DNA from 4 places in the Brachymonas sp. KE5 genome. Region 4 is predicted to be linked to each of the others. Evidence: predicted binding sites of a transcription regulator. Region 4 holds the regulator's gene; each other region holds the start of a gene.

Region 1 (4,179 bases), 150 kb from region 4:
TGCCAGCGCCGCCACGCCGCTGGCTTCGAGTGCGGAACCGGCGTTGAATCCGAACCAGCCCACCCACAGCAGCGCAGCGCCCACCATGGTCAGGGTCAGGCTGTGCGGCATCAGCGCTTCGCGTCCCAGGCCGATACGCCGGCCCACCAGTCTCGCTCCCACCAGGCCGGCCACGCCGGCATTGATGTGCACCACGGTGCCGCCGGCAAAATCCAGCGCGCCCTTGCCGAACAGATAGCCCTGCCCCGACCACACCATGTGGGCAATCGGCAGGTAGCTGAACGTGAGCCACAGCACGATGAACGCCAGTACCGCAGAAAAGCGGACGCGCTCGGCAAATGCGCCGACGATGATGCCGCAACTGATCGCGGCAAACGAGCCCTGAAAGGCAACGAATGCCAGTTCAGGCAGCTTGGACTGCGCGCTGAAGGTGTCCGACAGGCTGGCGGCGTTCACACCGGCGAGGAACAGCTTGCCGAAGTCACCCAGCACGGCATTGCCACCGCTGAAGGCCAGGCTGTAGCCGAATACCAGCCAGAGCACGCTGACCAGCGCGAACACGACAAAAACCTGCATCAGCACCGACAGCATGTTCTTGGCGCGCGCCATGCCGCCGTAGAACAGCGCCAGACCGGGAATGCTCATCATCACGACCAACAGTGTGGCCGTCAGCAACCAGGCGACATCGCCCTTGTTGACGCTGGCCTCAGCGACCGCAGCGGGCGCTGCCTGCGCCCAGACGGCGGGGGCAAGCAGCATGCCGGACAGGCCGGCGAGCAGGAAAAAAATGGGCTTTCTCATGATCAGGATCCTCCCGAGTTTCTGCCAGTTACAGGGCAACACTGCCGCTCTCGCCAGTGCGAATGCGGATGACCTGTTCCAGGCTAGTGACAAAAATCTTGCCGTCGCCGATCTTGCCGGTGCGCGCGCTGCTCTCGATCGCCTCGAGCGCCTGCTCCAGCAGCGCGTCATCCACGGCGGCCTCAAGCTTCACCTTGGGCAGAAAGTCGACCACGTATTCGGCGCCCCGGTATAGTTCGGTATGGCCCTTCTGGCGGCCAAAGCCTTTCACTTCGGTGACGGTAATGCCCTGCACGCCAATCTCGGACAGGGCCTCGCGGACTTCATCGAGCTTGAAGGGCTTGATGATGGCGGTGATGAGTTTCATGTTGCTTCCCCTGAGTGTGAATGTGATGTTGACTAGAAAACGGCCTTGAGTCCGGCAATGGCGCGCGGACGGTTGATATCGCCCCAGCTGGTGCGCCGGTCGGCACCCGCAATCCCGGCAGTCAGGGTCAGGTGCGGCTGGAATTCCCAGGCCAGTCCCAGGCTGTAGTCCGAATAGTCCGACAGGCCGCCGGCGCGCACCTGCGCAGGCAGGAAGGTGTGGCCGAGTGCTGCCTGCAAGCCCAGGCCGGAACCCAGCGGGTGGCTCCAGGCAAGGTTCACATAGCCGGTTCCGCGACCGCCGTCGAGTCCGAAATAGCGACGCGACACAGTGTGCGAGTACTTCAGCGTCAGTTCTTCCCAGCTGCCGGCCGCGTAGACTTCGGTGGTGTTGAGGCGTGCATCTCCCGGATACTGGTAGCGCAATAGGCCGAAATCCCAGTTCACCGGGCCCGTGCTGGTACGGTAGCCACCATAGAAATCCATTTCTACGCGGGCATCCTTGTTCAGGCGCACGCTGGAATTCCAGTTGCCCAGATAAAAGCCGTTGGCAAAACTGTAGTCGAGCCCGCCCTGCAGCGCCGGGCGCACGGCGCGGGTCTTGCCGCTGTCGGAGACATACTGGTCCTGGCCCCGATACTTGTAGAGGCTGACCAGCCCGACATTGACGCTCAGGGGCGAAGGGGCCGCCTCGGGAGCAGGGCTGGTGGCAAGCTGCGCCAGGCAGGCTTGCGTCAGGAACAGGGACGGAATCAGGACGGCACTTGAACGGAGGGCAAAATTTCCCGGCATGGAACTTCCTTTCAGGATGTGGATGAGAGACATCCCAAGCCAAGCACAAAACATGCCAACTTCATTTTTTCGGTGCCCCACGCCGGGACTGCCCCCTTGCAAGCCCGTGCTCCGGTTTCCCATGCACACCCTTGTTGCAATTGCTTGCACTGCTTTGGTGCAATCACGGCCCTGTTGCCGGGAGTTGCCGGCCCGGAGCGCCGTGCAGCGAAGCAGCCGGCATAATCAGCCGCAAGTGCCCTGGCACCCAGACCGCCATCCCCGGCGGCATTCATCCATCGAGAGGAGACACCCATGAGCAACAGCCAGACCATCGACATCCAGTCCACCGACGGCACCGGCACGTTCAGTGCCTATGTCGCCGTTCCGCCCTCCGGCAAGGGGCCGGCACTGGTCATCTGCCAGGAAATCTTTGGCGTGAACGCCACCATGCGCGAGGTTGCCGACGGATTTGCACAGGAGGGTTTCGTGGCCGTGGTGCCGGATCTGTTCTGGCGCCTGGAGCCCGGCGTCGAGCTGGATTACACGCCGGAAGGCTGGCAGAGCGCGTTCGGCTTCTTCAACAGCTTCGACCAGGACGTGGGGACGCAGGACATTGCCGCCACCTTGCGCGCTGCACGCGCCCTGCCCGAATGCCAGCAGCACGACAAGGCCGGCGTAGTCGGCTATTGTCTGGGTGGCAAGATGGCCTATCTGGCAGCCTGTCGTACCGACGCAGCGGTGTCGGTCGGCTACTACGGTACCGGCATCGAGAACAGGCTGGACGAAATGGACAACATCCAGGGCCGGCTGGTGCTGCACTTTGCCGGCAATGACGAATACTGCCCGCCCGAGGCGCAGGCGCAAATCCGCGCCGCCGCCGAAGGCCGTGCGAATGTGGCCATTTACGACTATCCGGGGGTGCAGCATGCTTTCTCGCGTCCGCGCGGCGATCACTACGCTGCTGCCGCCGACGCGCTGGCACGCGCACGCACGCTGAAGGCGCTGCGCGAAGTGCTGCGCTGAACAGCCGCTGGGGGCGTCAAGCCCTTGCCAGGGGAATGGGCGACATGGCCAGCCCCCCGGCCACGGAGCGGGCTTAGTGCTTCATCATGGCGCCGTGCCCCTGGCTCCCCTGGGGCGCCAGGCTTTGCACGGTGGCCTGCACCTGCTTGGTGATGGTCTTGCCCTTGGCTGCGCCCTCGAAGGTCAGTGTCAGCGGCACCTGCTCGCCCGCCTTGAGCGGCTGCTTGAGGTCCATCAGCATCACGTGGTAGCCGCCCGGCTTCAGCTCGAGCGGCTTGCCCTTGCCCAGCGCAATGCCGTCCACGCGGCGCATTTTCATCACGTTGTCCTGCATCACCATCTCGTGGATCTCGGCCACGCCGGCCACAGGTGAACTGGCGGCAACCAGACGCAGATCCTGGTCGGCCTGCAGGCGCATGAAGGCACCGGTGGCACGCTGTGCCGGCACGGTGCCGCGCACCCAGGGATCGCTGACGGTGACATCGGCCTGTGCCAGTGTGGCGGCGCCAAACAGGGCGAGAGCAAGGGCGAGGTGTTTCATGAGATGACTCCGGGATAGGTTGAAAGCGCCGGCTTCGCCGAGGGGCCGGGTGCTGGGCATGCCTGCCGGATCACCGTTCCGCCAGCCTGCGCGATGCATGGCATTATGCCGGCCACGACCAGCAGCCGGCTTGATCCGGATCGGCCGGAGGCCACCTTCCTGCCTCCAGCGATTGCTCCGCTGGCCACCACCGGCGTACGCCTCGCAGCAAACGCGGCGGCGTCCGCCCTTTCCTACAGCCACTGGTTCCGGGTTCCTACGGGCAGGACTGACGCGGCCGCTTAGCATGAAAGCCATGGTTGCACTGCACCTGCCACCCAATGGCAAGGCAGCCATTCCGAAGCCATCCGGCTACCTGGAACGATCATGAAAGGAAACACCATGACTGCGATCAACAAGGACACCATCGAAGGCAACTGGAAACAGCTCAAGGGCAAGGTCAAGGAACAGTGGGGCAAGCTCACCGACGACGACCTGGACGTGATTGCCGGCAAGCGCGACCAGCTGGTCGGCCGCCTGCAGGAACGTGCCGGCATTGCCCGCGACGAGGCTGAAAAGCAGGTCAAGGATTGGGAAGGCCGCAATCCCGACTGGAAGTGGCTCTAATGCTGCCTTTGCGCACGCTGCTGTAACACCGGATCGCGTCGTCTGTGGACGGCGCTGGTCCCGAAATC
Region 2 (4,179 bases), 760 kb from region 4:
GCTGGCTGGCTCCCGAACAGCTGGCTGCGCTGACGACCCGATAAACCCGACTGCGCCGATGCCGCCCGTCGAAAACGCTGCCGGCTGCCGCGCACTGTCACACTGACTTGCTACACTGCATGCCATGAAAATCATGCTGGATGCCTTCTGGCGCGCGGTGGCCTACTGCCTGCATCCGCGCGTTATCCTGCTCTCCCTGCTGCCGCTGCTGCTGATGGTGCTGGCGGGCCTGGCCTTTGCCCAGTGGGGCTGGTGGCCGGTGGTGGATGCGGTGCGTCTTTGGCTGGATGGCACGGCGGTACAGACCGTGATCGACCAGGGCTTCGACTGGCTGGGCGTGCCGCAATTCAAGTCGGTGGTGCCGGCGCTGGTGGTGGTGGTGCTGGTGACGCCGCTGATCGTGATCCTCTCGCTGCTGGCGGTGGCCACATTGATGACGCCGGCGCTGGTGAAGATGGTGGGGGCACGCCGCTTTCCCGATCTCGAGCGTCGCCACGGAGCCGGCTTTTTCGGCAGCCTGGGCTGGTCGCTCGGCCACACGCTGCTGGCGCTGATGCTGCTGATGGTGAGCATTCCACTCTGGTTTCTTCCTCCCCTGATGCTGGTGGTGCCGCCGCTGATCTGGGGCTGGCTGACCTATCGCGTGATGAGTTTCGACGCCTGGGCCGAGCACGCCAGCAGGCAGGAGCGCCGTGCCCTGATGCAGCGCCATCGACTGGAACTGCTGACCATGGGCATCGTCACCGGCCTGCTGGGCGCTGCGCCGAGCGTGGTGTGGGCTTCGGCGGCGGTGTTCATTGCCGCTTTCGTGGTGCTGATTCCGGCGGCAATCTGGATTTATGCGCTGGTGTTTGCCTTCTCTTCGCTCTGGTTCAGCCACTTCTGCCTGCAGGCCCTGCAGCAGTTGCGGCAGGAGCAGGAATCCGGCTACCGCGGCTCGACTGGCGTGCAGACCACGCTGGATGTACAGGCACGCGAAGTCGGGCGTGCGTCCGCCACCGGCGCCGGAGAGTCCGCGGCCCTGCCGCCTGCTGCCGTGCCAGGCCCTACTGACACTGCCAACAGGGAGGTTTCGTGAATTCCCCGACCCCGCTTGATCCGTCCGGCATCGTGCTGCCGTCCCCGCCCCCGCATGTCACGCTGCCACGCTTCGGTCTGCTGCTGGTGGGTGATGAACTGCTGTCCGGCCGCCGCTCCGACCAGCATCTGCCCAAGACCATCGAGTTGCTGGCCGCGCGCGGGCTGACGCTGTCCTATGTGCACATGGTGGGGGATGCGCGGGCCGATATCGCTGCGCAGTTGCGCCAGGTGCTGGCGAGTGGTGACGTGGTGTTCTCCTGTGGCGGCATTGGTGCCACACCCGATGACCAGACGCGCCAGGCCGCGGCCGAAGCCCTGGGGGTGCCGCTGGCCCTGCAGCCACAGGCGAAAGTGCTGATCGACCAGCGTTTTGCCGAGCTGGCGGAGCAAAAGGGCATCTCTTTCGAGCCCGAAAGCGCAGACCATCAGCAGCGCCTGCAGATGGGGGTATTTCCGCAGGGGGCGCAGATCGTGCCCAATCCCTACAACCGGATTCCGGGCTTTTCGGTCGGGCATGTGCATTTCTTCCCCGGCTTTCCTGCCATGGCCTGGCCCATGATGGAGTGGGTGCTCGATACCTATTACGCGTTCTGGTTCGACCAGCGTGCCTGGGCCGAAAATGCGGTGGTGGTCAAGAACGCCTCGGAAGCCATGCTGACGCCGATGATGGAAGCGCTGGAGGCGCGTTATCCCGGCATCAGGGTGTTCAGCCTGCCCACGCTGCAGCACCCCGTGCATGGTCCCCATATCGATCTGGGGGTGAAAGGCGATCCGGCACAGGTGACGCAGGCCTTTGCCGAAATGATGGCGGGCTTGCGCAGCCTGGGTTGCGAACTCGGGCCGGTGCAGCATCCCGCAGCGCTGTAGGCACGGCTGGCGCCGGCATGGGGCAGCGTCCGACAAACTGTGCACCGATTGGGTGCATCTCCTTGGTTGCGCAAATGCACCAATTTGGTGCGATGTCGTCCATTCGACCGAAGCACGCGGCGGTTGCCCGCAATGCCGCCCGCGGCGCTCCGGGAAATTTTCTCGCGCCAGCGGCATTTCGCCCGGCCAAAGCATGCTCCGAAGGTGCACAATCACAGGCGAAATCTTTCTGTCACAGGAGCCGGGCTCGGTGGACAGGCACCGTTTCTGTTGGTCTTGAAAGTTGGCACGCTTCCTGCTTGTATTGCTGTCAGACCCGGGAAGGTCGCCTGCATGCCAGACCGGATGACAACCTATACATAACCTCTTGAGGAGAAACAGCATGGCAAAGAACGTCGCTGATGTGATGAAGATGGTCGAAGAAAACGAAGTCAAATTCGTCGACTTCCGTTTCACCGATACGCGTGGCAAGGAACAGCACGTGACCGTGCCGATCTCCCACTTTGACGAAGAAAAATTCAACGAGGGCCATGCCTTCGACGGTTCTTCCGTGGCCGGCTGGAAAGGCATCGAGGCGTCGGACATGCTGCTGATGCCCGATCCCAACACCGCCAACATCGACCCCTTCTTCGAAGAAACCACGCTGATTCTGAGCTGCGACGTGCTGGAACCGGGTGACGGCAAGGCCTATGACCGCGATCCGCGTTCCATCGCCAAGCGCGCCGAAGCCTACCTGAAGGCCTCCGGCCTGGGCGACACCGCCTACTTCGGTCCCGAACCCGAGTTCTTCATTTTCGACAACGTGCGCTGGAGCACCGAGCCGGGCAACACGTTCTACACCATCGACGAATACGAAGCGCCCTGGAACAGCGGCCGCCAGTTCGATGGCGGCAACAAGGGCCACCGTCCCACCACCAAGGGGGGCTACTTCCCCGTGCCCCCGGTCGACAGCACGCAGGACATGCGCGCCGAAATGGTGCTGATCCTCGAATCGCTGGGCATCCCGGTCGAGGTGTTCCACCACGAAGTGGCCGGTGCTGGCCAGAACGAGATCGGCACCAAGTTCAGCACGCTGGTGGAGCGCGCCGACTGGACGCAGCTGCAGAAGTACGTGATCTGGAACGTGGCCAACGCCTATGGCAAGACCGCCACCTTCATGCCCAAGCCCTACCACGGTGACAACGGCTCCGGCATGCACGTGCACCAGTCCGTGTGGAAGGACGGCAAGAACCTGTTCGCCGGCAACGGCTATGCCGGCCTCTCCGATTTCGCCCTGTACTACATCGGCGGCATCATCAAGCACGCCCGTGCCCTGAACGCCATCACCAACCCCGGCACCAACAGCTACAAGCGCCTGGTGCCGCACTTCGAGGCGCCGGTGAAGCTGGCCTATTCCAGCCGCAACCGTTCCGCTTCCATCCGCATCCCGCACGTGGCCAGCGACAAGGCACGCCGCGTCGAGGCCCGCTTCCCGGATCCGCTGATGAACCCCTACCTGGGCTTTGCGGCCCTGCTGATGGCCGGTCTGGACGGCGTGGAGAACAAGATCCATCCGGGCGAAGCCGCCACCAAGGACCTGTACCACCTGCCGCCGGAAGAGGACAAGCTGATCCCGACCGTGTGCCACAGCCTGGACCAGGCGCTGGAAGAGCTGGACAAGGACCGTGCCTTCCTGACCAAGGGCGGCGTGTTCTCCGACAGCATGCTCGATGCCTACATCGACCTGAAGATGACCGAAGTGAACCGTGTGCGCATCCAGGTGAACCCGGTGGAATTCGACATGTACTATTCGCTGTGATGCAGTGATGACCCCAGGAAAAGGCGGCTTCGGCCGCTTTTTTCATGGCGGGGGCGTTACCATGTCTTCACGAAATTTTCATCGAGTTGCGATATAGTATTTTGGTTTTAGTGAATGTTGCTGCTCCGCCTTGCATGGGCGGGCAGGGATGATGATGTTCTGTGCCATGGTCCGCCTGCGTTTTTTCCACCTGTTGTCGTCTGCTGCTTCTGCTGCCGTGTTTCTCCTCGCGGGCATGGTGGCTACGTCTGCACAGGCTTCGGGCAGCGTCTATCGCTGCGGCAATGAATACACCAACCAGCCCAGCCGCATCCAGCGTGGCGGCTGTGTGCTGGTAACGGGCGGTGCGGTGACGGTGGTGCGCAATGCCGGCCGCGGAGGCGGGCAGCCGGTGGCAGTCGCCAGGGCAGCAGCGCCGCGTCGGCCGGCTGCCA
Region 3 (4,179 bases), 300 kb from region 4:
AGGCCTGAGTCTCCTCCGACGGGGCGCTGGCAGCGCCCCTTGAAGCCAGCCGGAGCGGCATATGCCCCACCGGCTTTTTTGTGGCTCAGGCGGAGTGGCCGGTTTCCTGCTGCAACTGGCGCAGGCGGCGGTACAGCGTGCGCTCGCTGATGCCGAGCGCGCGCGCCAGCTCTGCGCGATTGCCCGCATGGCGCTGCAGTGCCTGCAGCAGGGCCTGACGCTCGAGTTGCTGCAGGGTTGCGACAGGCGCCGCACGGAAAGCGCTGCCAGCGTCGGCAAGGGCGGTGGTGCCGTGGCCAGGGGAGGCCGCGGAGGCGGGCAGACTGTACGCACCGGGCAGGGCCGCAGCAGCTTGCCAGGCCGTTGCCTCGGGCTGCAGTGCCTGCGCCATCAGTGCCGCATCCAGCACCTCGCCATCGGCCAGCAGGCAGGCGCGCTCCAGCACATTGCGCAGCTCGCGCACGTTGCCGGGGAAGGGCCAGGTCTGCAGGCAATGCAGCGCAGCGGCACTGAGCCGCATGTCGCGCCCCGGTGCCAGGCGTTGCAGCAGGTGCGCGGCCAGCGCGGGAATGTCCTGCACCCGCTCGCGCAGCGGCGGCAGCCGGATCGGAAAGGTGGACAGGCGGTAGTACAGGTCCTGGCGGAACTTGCCGGCAGCCACCATGTCGGGCAGGCTGCGGTGCGAGGCCGAGATCAGCCGCACATCCACATGGCGCAGCTCGGTGCTGCCGACGCGGCGGTAGGTGCCGGTTTCGAGCAGGCGCAGCAGCTTGACCTGCATGGACAGTGGTATGTCGCCCACCTCGTCCAGGAACAGGGTGCCCCCGCTGGCAGCCTCGACCAGACCGGGCTTGCTTTGCGAGGCACCGGTAAAAGCGCCTTTCTCGTGGCCGAACAGTTCCGATTCGAACAGGGTCTCGGCCAGGCTGGCGCACTCCACCACCACGAAGGCATGGCTGCGCCGGTTGCTGCTATCGTGCAGCGCATGCGCCACCAGTTCCTTGCCGGTGCCGGATTCGCCGTGCAGCAGCACGCTGGCCTCGGAGGGCGCCACGCGCGACACCATTTCCAGCATGCGGCGGAAGGCCGGCGAGGTGCCGGTTAGCCGGGGGCCGCCCTCGGGTGCATGCATGCGCAGCGGCTCCATCTTCTCGATGAAGTAGCGCAGCTCGCCGCGGGCATTGCGGATGGGCGCCAGTTCGATCTGCACGTATTCCTCGCCCTGCGGCGTATGGTGCAGGTGCAGCACGCGCTCGCGCTGGCCGGATTGCAGCGCCTGCGCCAGCGGGCAGGTTTCACCGGCCTGGTCGCAGGGTACATCGGAGCGGTGCGAGGCTTCGTGGCAGCGCTGGCCGATGATGGCGGCGCTGTGGCCATAGATGCGCTGGTAGGCGGCATTGGCAGCGCGGATGCGGTAGGCGCTGTCGCAGACGATGTGCGGCTCGGGCAGGCTGTCGAGGTAGGACAGCATTTCATGCGGCAGCGTGTCGGTGGGGACGGGTGACATGCCTGTCATTCTGGCAGAAATGCTGTCAGAATGACAGTGGCATTGACACGGGTCAAGACTTTGGCGAACAGCAGCCGTTTGCAAGCCCTTGTTTTCTGCCGTATTTGCAAGTTGGCACGATTCTTGTATGGATGGAGGCATGCGCATGCAATGGTCTGATTCCGCACTCGTGCGCCACCTGGTCTGGGTGGTGCTGGTCAAGCTGGTCCTGCTCACGGCCATCTGGTGGGCGTTCTTCCGCAGCGAGCGGGTGCAAGCCGACGCGGGCAGCACGGCAGCGCACGTTCTCGTCTCCCCCTCATCGTCAGGAGCTTCGCAGTGATATCCGAACAACTGGTTGACTTGTCGCGGCTGCAGTTTGCCGCCACGGCCATGTACCACTTCCTCTTCGTGCCGCTCACGCTCGGCATGGTCTGGCTGCTGGTGATCATGGAAAGCGTTTACGTGATGACCGGCAAGGTCATCTGGAAGGACATGACGCGCTTCTGGGGCAAGCTGTTCGGCATCAACTTCGCCCTGGGCGTGACCACCGGCATCACGCTGGAATTCCAGTTCGGCACCAACTGGGCCTATTACTCACACTATGTGGGCGACATTTTCGGCGCGCCGCTGGCGATCGAGGGGCTGATGGCCTTCTTCCTCGAATCGACCATGATCGGCCTGTTCTTCTTCGGCTGGGACCGTCTGAGCAAGCCGCAGCATTTGCTGGTGACCACGCTGATGGCCATCGGCACCAATCTGTCGGCGCTGTGGATCCTGATTGCCAACGGCTGGATGCAGGCCCCGGTGGGCGCCGAGTTCAACTTCGAAACCATGCGCATGGAGATGACCGACTTCATGGCCATCGTGTTCAACCCGGATGCGCAGGCCAAGTTCGTGCACACCGTGTCGGCCGGCTACGTGACGGGTGCCATGTTCGTGCTGTCCATCTCGGCCTGGTACCTGCTCAAGGGGCGCAACGTGGAGTTTGCCAAGCGCAGTTTCCGCGTGGCGGCTGCCTTTGGCCTGGCGTCCATCCTGTCGGTGATCGTGCTGGGAGATGAATCCGGCTATACCGTGGGCGAGGCGCAGCAGACCAAGATGGCCTCGCTCGAGGCGATGTGGGAAACCGAGCCGGCGCCGGCCGGGCTCAAGCTGGTGGCCGGCATCAACGAGGCCGAGCAAAAGAACGACTGGGAGATCGAGATTCCGTGGGTGATGGGCATCATCGGTACGCGCTCGCTCGACCGGCAGATTCCCGGCATCCACGATATCAAGCAGAAGAACCGCGAGCGCATCGAGCGCGGCATTCCGGCCGTGGTGGCGCTGGAGGCCCTGCGCAAGGACCGCAACGATGCCGAGGCGCTGCGCGTGTTCAAGGAACACCAGAACGATCTGGGCTTCGGTCTGCTGCTGAAGAAATACACCACCGATGTGCGCCAGGCCACGCCCGAAATGATCCAGAAGGCGGTGGACAGCACGGTGCCGCGCGTGACGCCCATGTTCTGGAGCTTCCGCATCATGGTGGGGCTGGGCTTTCTGATGCTGGCGCTGTTCACGCTGGCGTTCTGGGAAACGCTCAAGGGTCGATTCAGCGAGAAGCGCTGGCTGCTGCGCTGGGCGCTGTGGATGCTGCCCGCGCCCTGGATCGCCGCCGAACTGGGCTGGTTCGTGGCCGAGTACGGCCGCCAGCCCTGGACCATCTACGGCGTGCTGCCGACGCACCTGTCGGTGTCCACGCTCAGCGTGGAGAGCCTGTATGGCTCGCTGGCGGGCTTCGTCGGTTTCTACACGCTGTTGCTGATCATCGAGATGTACCTGATGATCAAGTTCGCCCGCAAGGGGCCGGGCAGCCTTGGCACCGGACGCTATGACAACGACGTGGCACAGCAGCCGCGCACGCAGGCCTGAGGAGGACACACCATGCTGGACTATCCAACCCTGAAAATCATCTGGTGGCTGCTGGTGGGCGTGCTGCTGATTGGCTTTGCCATCATGGACGGGCATGACATGGGCGTGGGCACGCTGCTGCCCTTCGTCGGCAAGACCGACGACGAGCGCCGCGTGGTCATCAACTCGGTGGGCATGCACTGGGAGGGCAACCAGGTCTGGTTCATCACCGGCGGCGGCGCCATCTTTGCCGCCTGGCCGCTGATCTACGCCACGGCCTTCAGCGGCTTCTACTGGGCCATGATGGCCGCGCTGTGGGCGCTGTTCTTCCGGCCGGTCGGCTTCAAGTACCGCAGCCTGCTCAAGGACGCGCAGTGGCGCCGCAGCTGGGACTGGGGCCTGTTCGTCGGCGGCTTCGTGCCCCCGGTGATCTTCGGCGTGGCTTTCGGCAACCTGCTGCAGGGTGTGCCGTTCCAGTTCAACGAGCTGCTGATGGTGAACTACACCGGCAGCTTCTGGCAACTGCTCAATCCGTTTGCACTGCTGGCCGGCATCGTCTCCAGCGCCATGATCACGCTGCAGGGCGCAGTCTATCTGGCGCACCGCACCGAGGGTGCGATCCAGCGCCGTTCCGCAACGGCAGCGCTGTGGTCGGCCGTGCTGATGGTACTGGCTTTCGTGGGCGCCGGCCTGTGGCTGCGCTATGGCGGCATCCAGGGCTATGCCATCACGTCCGTGGTGGATCCGGCCGCGCTGCCCAACCCGCTGGGCAAGACGGTGGAACGCAGCGCCGATGGCTGGTG
Region 4 (4,179 bases):
GTCGTCGCCCTGCTGTGCAGCACCATGCTGCTGCCCGCGCACGCCGAACTGGCCGACCGCAACAAGCCCATGAACGTGGAAGCGGACGCCATGCAGTACGACGACCTGAACAAGATCAGCACCTTCACCGGCCGCGTGGTGGCGACCAAGGGCACCATCATCCTGCGCGCCGGCAAAGTCGAGGTAAGACAGGATGCCCAGGGGAACCAGCATACGCTCGCCATCAGTGACGGGAAGCGACCCGTCTTCATGCGCCAGAAACGCGAAGGCCTGAACGAGTTCTTCGAGGGCGAAGGCGCACGTATCGAGCGTGATGAGCTGAGCCAGATCACCCGTCTTATCGGCAACGCCAAGCTGCGTCGCCTGGTCGGCAACACGCTGGCGGATGAAGTGGTGGGCGACACCATCGTCTACAACGAAGTGACCGAGACCTACAACGTGGTGGGCGGCCCGTCCACCGCGGCGGGCGGCGCGGCTGCCGGTGCCGTGCCGGCAGGCCGCGTGCGGGCCACCATCGTGCCAGTCGGCCCGGGTGGCAGCCGCGTCGTGCCCGGCTCCAAGCCGGCGGCCACCGCACCTGCCGCCCCTCGCACCGGCACCACGCTGCGCCCGAGCAGCGCCATCGGGAACCGCCAATGACCGCCGCCGCCGAACTCCGCGAGCCCGCTTTGGCCGCTGCCACCGGCGCGGCCGACGCTCTGACGGCCACCGATACCGGCAGCCAGCTCGTGGTGCGCCATTTGCAGAAGACCTACGGCCGGCGCAAGGTGGTCAAGGACGTCTCGCTCACCGTGCGCAAGGGCGAAGTGGTCGGCCTGCTCGGCCCCAACGGCGCCGGCAAGACCACGTCCTTCTACATGATCGTCGGCCTGATCCGCGCCGATGGCGGCACCATTTCCATCGACGGCGAGCCGATCGAGGACATGCCGATCCACCGCCGCTCGCGCATGGGCCTGTCCTACCTGCCGCAGGAAGCCTCCATCTTCCGCAAGCTCACGGTGGAGGAAAACATCCGCGCCGTGCTCGAACTGCAGGTGGACGAACGCGGCCGCAAGCTGGGCCGCAACGACATCGACAGCCAGCTCAACGCGCTGCTGGAAGACCTGCACATTGCACAACTGCGCGAATCGCCTGCGCTGGCGCTGTCCGGCGGCGAGCGCCGCCGCGTCGAGATCGCCCGCGCCCTGGCCACGCAGCCGCGCTTCATCCTGCTGGACGAACCCTTTGCCGGCATCGACCCGATCGCCGTGCTCGAGATCCAGCGCATCATCCAGTTCCTGAAGCAGCGCGGCATCGGCGTGCTCATCACCGACCACAACGTGCGGGAAACGCTGGGTATCTGCGATCATGCCTGCATCATCAGCGACGGCACCGTCCTGATGGAAGGCACGCCCGAAGAAATCGTCGCCAACCCCGAGGTGCGCCGCGTCTATCTGGGCGAACACTTCCGCATGTAGGACGGCATGAAGCCCGGCCTGCAGCTGCGCACCGCCCAGGGGCTGGCGCTCACGCCGCAACTGCAGCAGTCGATCCGGCTGCTGCAACTGTCCACGCAGGAGCTGCAGCAGGAATTGCAGCAGGCGCTGGCCGAGAACCCGTTTCTGGAGTTGCTGGAAGATGGGGAAGGCTCCCTTCCCGAGTCCGCTTCGGGCGACGATGACACCCAGGCTGAACCGGCCGACGCATTCGCGAGCGGGGATTTCCGCGCGGAAGCAGCGGCTGCTTCCGGGGCCGATGCCTACGACAATGAAACTACCGCCAGTTCCTCCGCGCTCAACGACGCCGCCAGCGTGCTGGCCGATGATGCCGCCCCAGGCAGCGCCGGCCCGGCCGAGGAGGGCGACGAGGCTCTGTGGCAACACGGACAGGATTCCGGCAGCGACGCCCCCGAAACCGGGGATGCAGCCGCCTCCGAATCGCGCGACAGCTGGGAAACCGACACTCCTTACCCCTCCGCCCCCGCCAGCGGCGACGACGACTGGCAGGACCGCCTGCAGGCCGCCACCAGCCTGACCGAGCACCTGGAACAGCAGGCCCACGCCCTACGTCTGGATCCGCAGGAGCAGGCCGCCCTGCAATGCCTGATCGATTCGCTCGACGAGCGCGGCTGGCTGGCCGATTCGCTGGACGAGCTGGCCGACTCCCTGCTGCCGCAGCTGGCGGACGACAGCAGCACCATCGAGGAACAGCGCGAGGAATTGCTGCACCTGCTCACCATGGCACTGCGCCTGCTGCAGGCCATGGAACCGGCCGGCGTGGGCGCACGCGACCTGGCCGAGTGCCTGCGCCTGCAGCTGGCGACGGACCGTCTGGCCGCCCACCCTGCCGCCAGCACCGCGCGCGCCGTGCTGGCGCAGCCGCTGGACCTGCTGGCACGCCGCGACATCCGCAGCCTGGCGCGCCAGACCGGCAGCCCGGCCGATTCCGTCAAGGCCGCCCTGCAGCTGATCGCCACGCTGGAGCCGCAACCGGCGCGCCGCTTCGCCCCGGCCGAGCGCGAATTCATCGTGCCCGATGCCGTGGTGCATCGCCTGCCCGCGCGCGCGGGCATGACAGGCTGGCAGGTGCAGCTCCACGCCGAAGCCCTGCCGCGCTTGCAGGTCCAGGAACGCTATGCCGCCCTGCTGCGCCAGCATCGCGACGGCAGCGCCGAGGCCCTGCAGCAGCAGCTCAACGAGGCGCGCTGGCTGGTGCGCAGCCTGCAACAGCGCCAGGACACGCTGCTACGCGTGAGCGAGGCCATCGTGCAGCGGCAGGCCCGCTTCCTGGCCGAAGGCCCGCTGGCCATGCAACCGCTGGTGATGCGCGAGATTGCCGACACGCTGGGCCTGCACGAATCCACCATCAGCCGCGTCTGCAGCGGCAAGTACCTGTCCACGCCATGGGGCACCTTCGAGCTGAAGCACTTCTTCGGCTCCGGCCTGGCCAGCGAGGACGGCAGCAGCACCAGCAGCACCGCGGTGCGCACGCTGATCGCGCAATGGATCGCCGAGGAGCCAGCGCGCAAGCCGCTCAGCGACAGCCGCCTGTGCGAGCTGCTGCAGGAGCGCGGCATCCAGTGCGCGCGCCGCACCGTCGCCAAGTACCGCGAGCAGCTGCGCATCCCCCCGGCGCACCTGCGCAAGAGCCTCGATTAAGGTCGCCTGCGGCCTACTCCTGCGTCGTCCGCGGGCTGACAGCGCCTCGCCCTGCTCTCCCACGAAGCGCCCCCGGCTGTGTTTCCACAATGGAGCCCATGCAGCCGGAAAGAGCTGCATGCCCCCCAACCCGACAGGAGATACGCATGAACACCCCCAACAACCCCCATAACGTTCCCGAAACCCCGCAGGACGCCCGGGAAGAAGCCAGCACCGTCGGCATGGCCGGTGGCGCCTTGGCTGGTGCCGCTGCAGGTGCAGCCATCGGCGCTGCGGCTGCCGGCCCCGTCGGCGTGATCGCCGGTGGCGTGATTGGCGCGCTGACCGGTGGCGTGGTCGGCTACACCGCCGTGGATTCGGCCGACCCCAACTATGCCTACTGGGAAGACAGCTACCAGAGCCAGCCCGGCTACCGTGCCGACTACGACTACACGCGCGACTACAGCCCCGCCTACCGTCTGGGCTACCAGGGCCGCGGCGTCTACGCCGGCCGCAGCTGGGACGAATCGGAAGCCGACCTGGCGCGCGACTGGGACACCATCAAGGGCGACTCCCGCCTGACCTGGGAAGAGGCCAAGGCCTCCGCCCGCTCCGCCTGGCACCGTGTCGAGGAAGCCCTGCCGGGCGATGCTGACGGTGACGGCCGCTAAGCCGCACGGCAGCGCCCAATGAAAAACCCCGGCAGGTCATACACCGCGCCGGGGTTTAATGCGGCACCTGGCTATGGTGCGGCTGAAAAAGCTGGCATGAATTCCGCAGCATGCCCTGCGCGCGGGGGCCTGATGGCCCTGCCGCCGCCTCCCTTGGCTGGAAGCGCCTCCTGTGTGACGGAGTGATGTCATCTTAGCGTCGGACATCGCTGCTTCGCCCCGGGAAAGCCCGTAAAACCGGTGCCAGTGTGTGAACACATGTAAAAGCACAGGCCCTGCGGCTTCAGCCAAAAAACTCCCCGCAGCAGGCGCCCCAGCTGCTGCGGTGCACGGCATCGCTGCATGAAAAAACCCTCGCCTGTGCATGACAAGAGCGAGGGTTTGCTTACGCT

What was found. The regulator sigma-54, encoded in region 4, starts transcription at its own class of promoters, with help from an activator protein. The targets are predictions, from matches to a motif close to TGGCANGNAANCTGCTTT.
Region 1: the regulator sigma-54 is predicted to act here: its motif matches at 2,000-2,017, upstream of ACX36O_RS13195 (TorF family putative porin).
Region 2: the regulator sigma-54 is predicted to act here: its motif matches at 2,232-2,249, upstream of glnA (type I glutamate--ammonia ligase).
Region 3: the regulator sigma-54 is predicted to act here: its motif matches at 1,620-1,637, upstream of cydP (cytochrome oxidase putative small subunit CydP).

What each region holds. Positions count from the first base shown of each region.
Region 1 is NZ_CM173463.1:2,790,719-2,794,897, reverse strand. Features, by position in the region: gene ACX36O_RS13205 (ammonium transporter) at 1-801, opposite strand, end outside; gene ACX36O_RS13200 (P-II family nitrogen regulator) at 830-1,168, opposite strand; gene ACX36O_RS13195 (TorF family putative porin) at 1,201-1,959, opposite strand; gene ACX36O_RS13190 (dienelactone hydrolase family protein) at 2,254-2,964, shown strand; gene ACX36O_RS13185 (copper chaperone PCu(A)C) at 3,038-3,505, opposite strand; gene ACX36O_RS13180 (CsbD family protein) at 3,896-4,111, shown strand.
Region 2 is NZ_CM173463.1:592,106-596,284, forward strand. Features, by position in the region: gene ACX36O_RS02765 (16S rRNA pseudouridine(516) synthase) at 1-44, shown strand, start outside; gene ACX36O_RS02770 (EI24 domain-containing protein) at 125-1,078, shown strand; gene ACX36O_RS02775 (competence/damage-inducible protein A) at 1,114-1,947, shown strand; gene glnA (type I glutamate--ammonia ligase) at 2,330-3,745, shown strand; gene ACX36O_RS02785 (hypothetical protein) at 3,912-4,179, shown strand, end outside.
Region 3 is NZ_CM173463.1:127,721-131,899, forward strand. Features, by position in the region: gene ACX36O_RS00670 (cytochrome b/b6 domain-containing protein) at 1-8, shown strand, start outside; gene ACX36O_RS00675 (sigma-54 interaction domain-containing protein) at 86-1,507, opposite strand; gene cydP (cytochrome oxidase putative small subunit CydP) at 1,653-1,829, shown strand; gene ACX36O_RS00685 (cytochrome ubiquinol oxidase subunit I) at 1,826-3,397, shown strand; gene cydB (cytochrome d ubiquinol oxidase subunit II) at 3,410-4,179, shown strand, end outside.
Region 4 is NZ_CM173463.1:2,642,617-2,646,795, forward strand. Features, by position in the region: gene lptA (lipopolysaccharide transport periplasmic protein LptA) at 1-639, shown strand, start outside; gene lptB (LPS export ABC transporter ATP-binding protein) at 636-1,457, shown strand; gene rpoN (RNA polymerase factor sigma-54) at 1,464-3,137, shown strand; gene ACX36O_RS12535 (hypothetical protein) at 3,284-3,787, shown strand.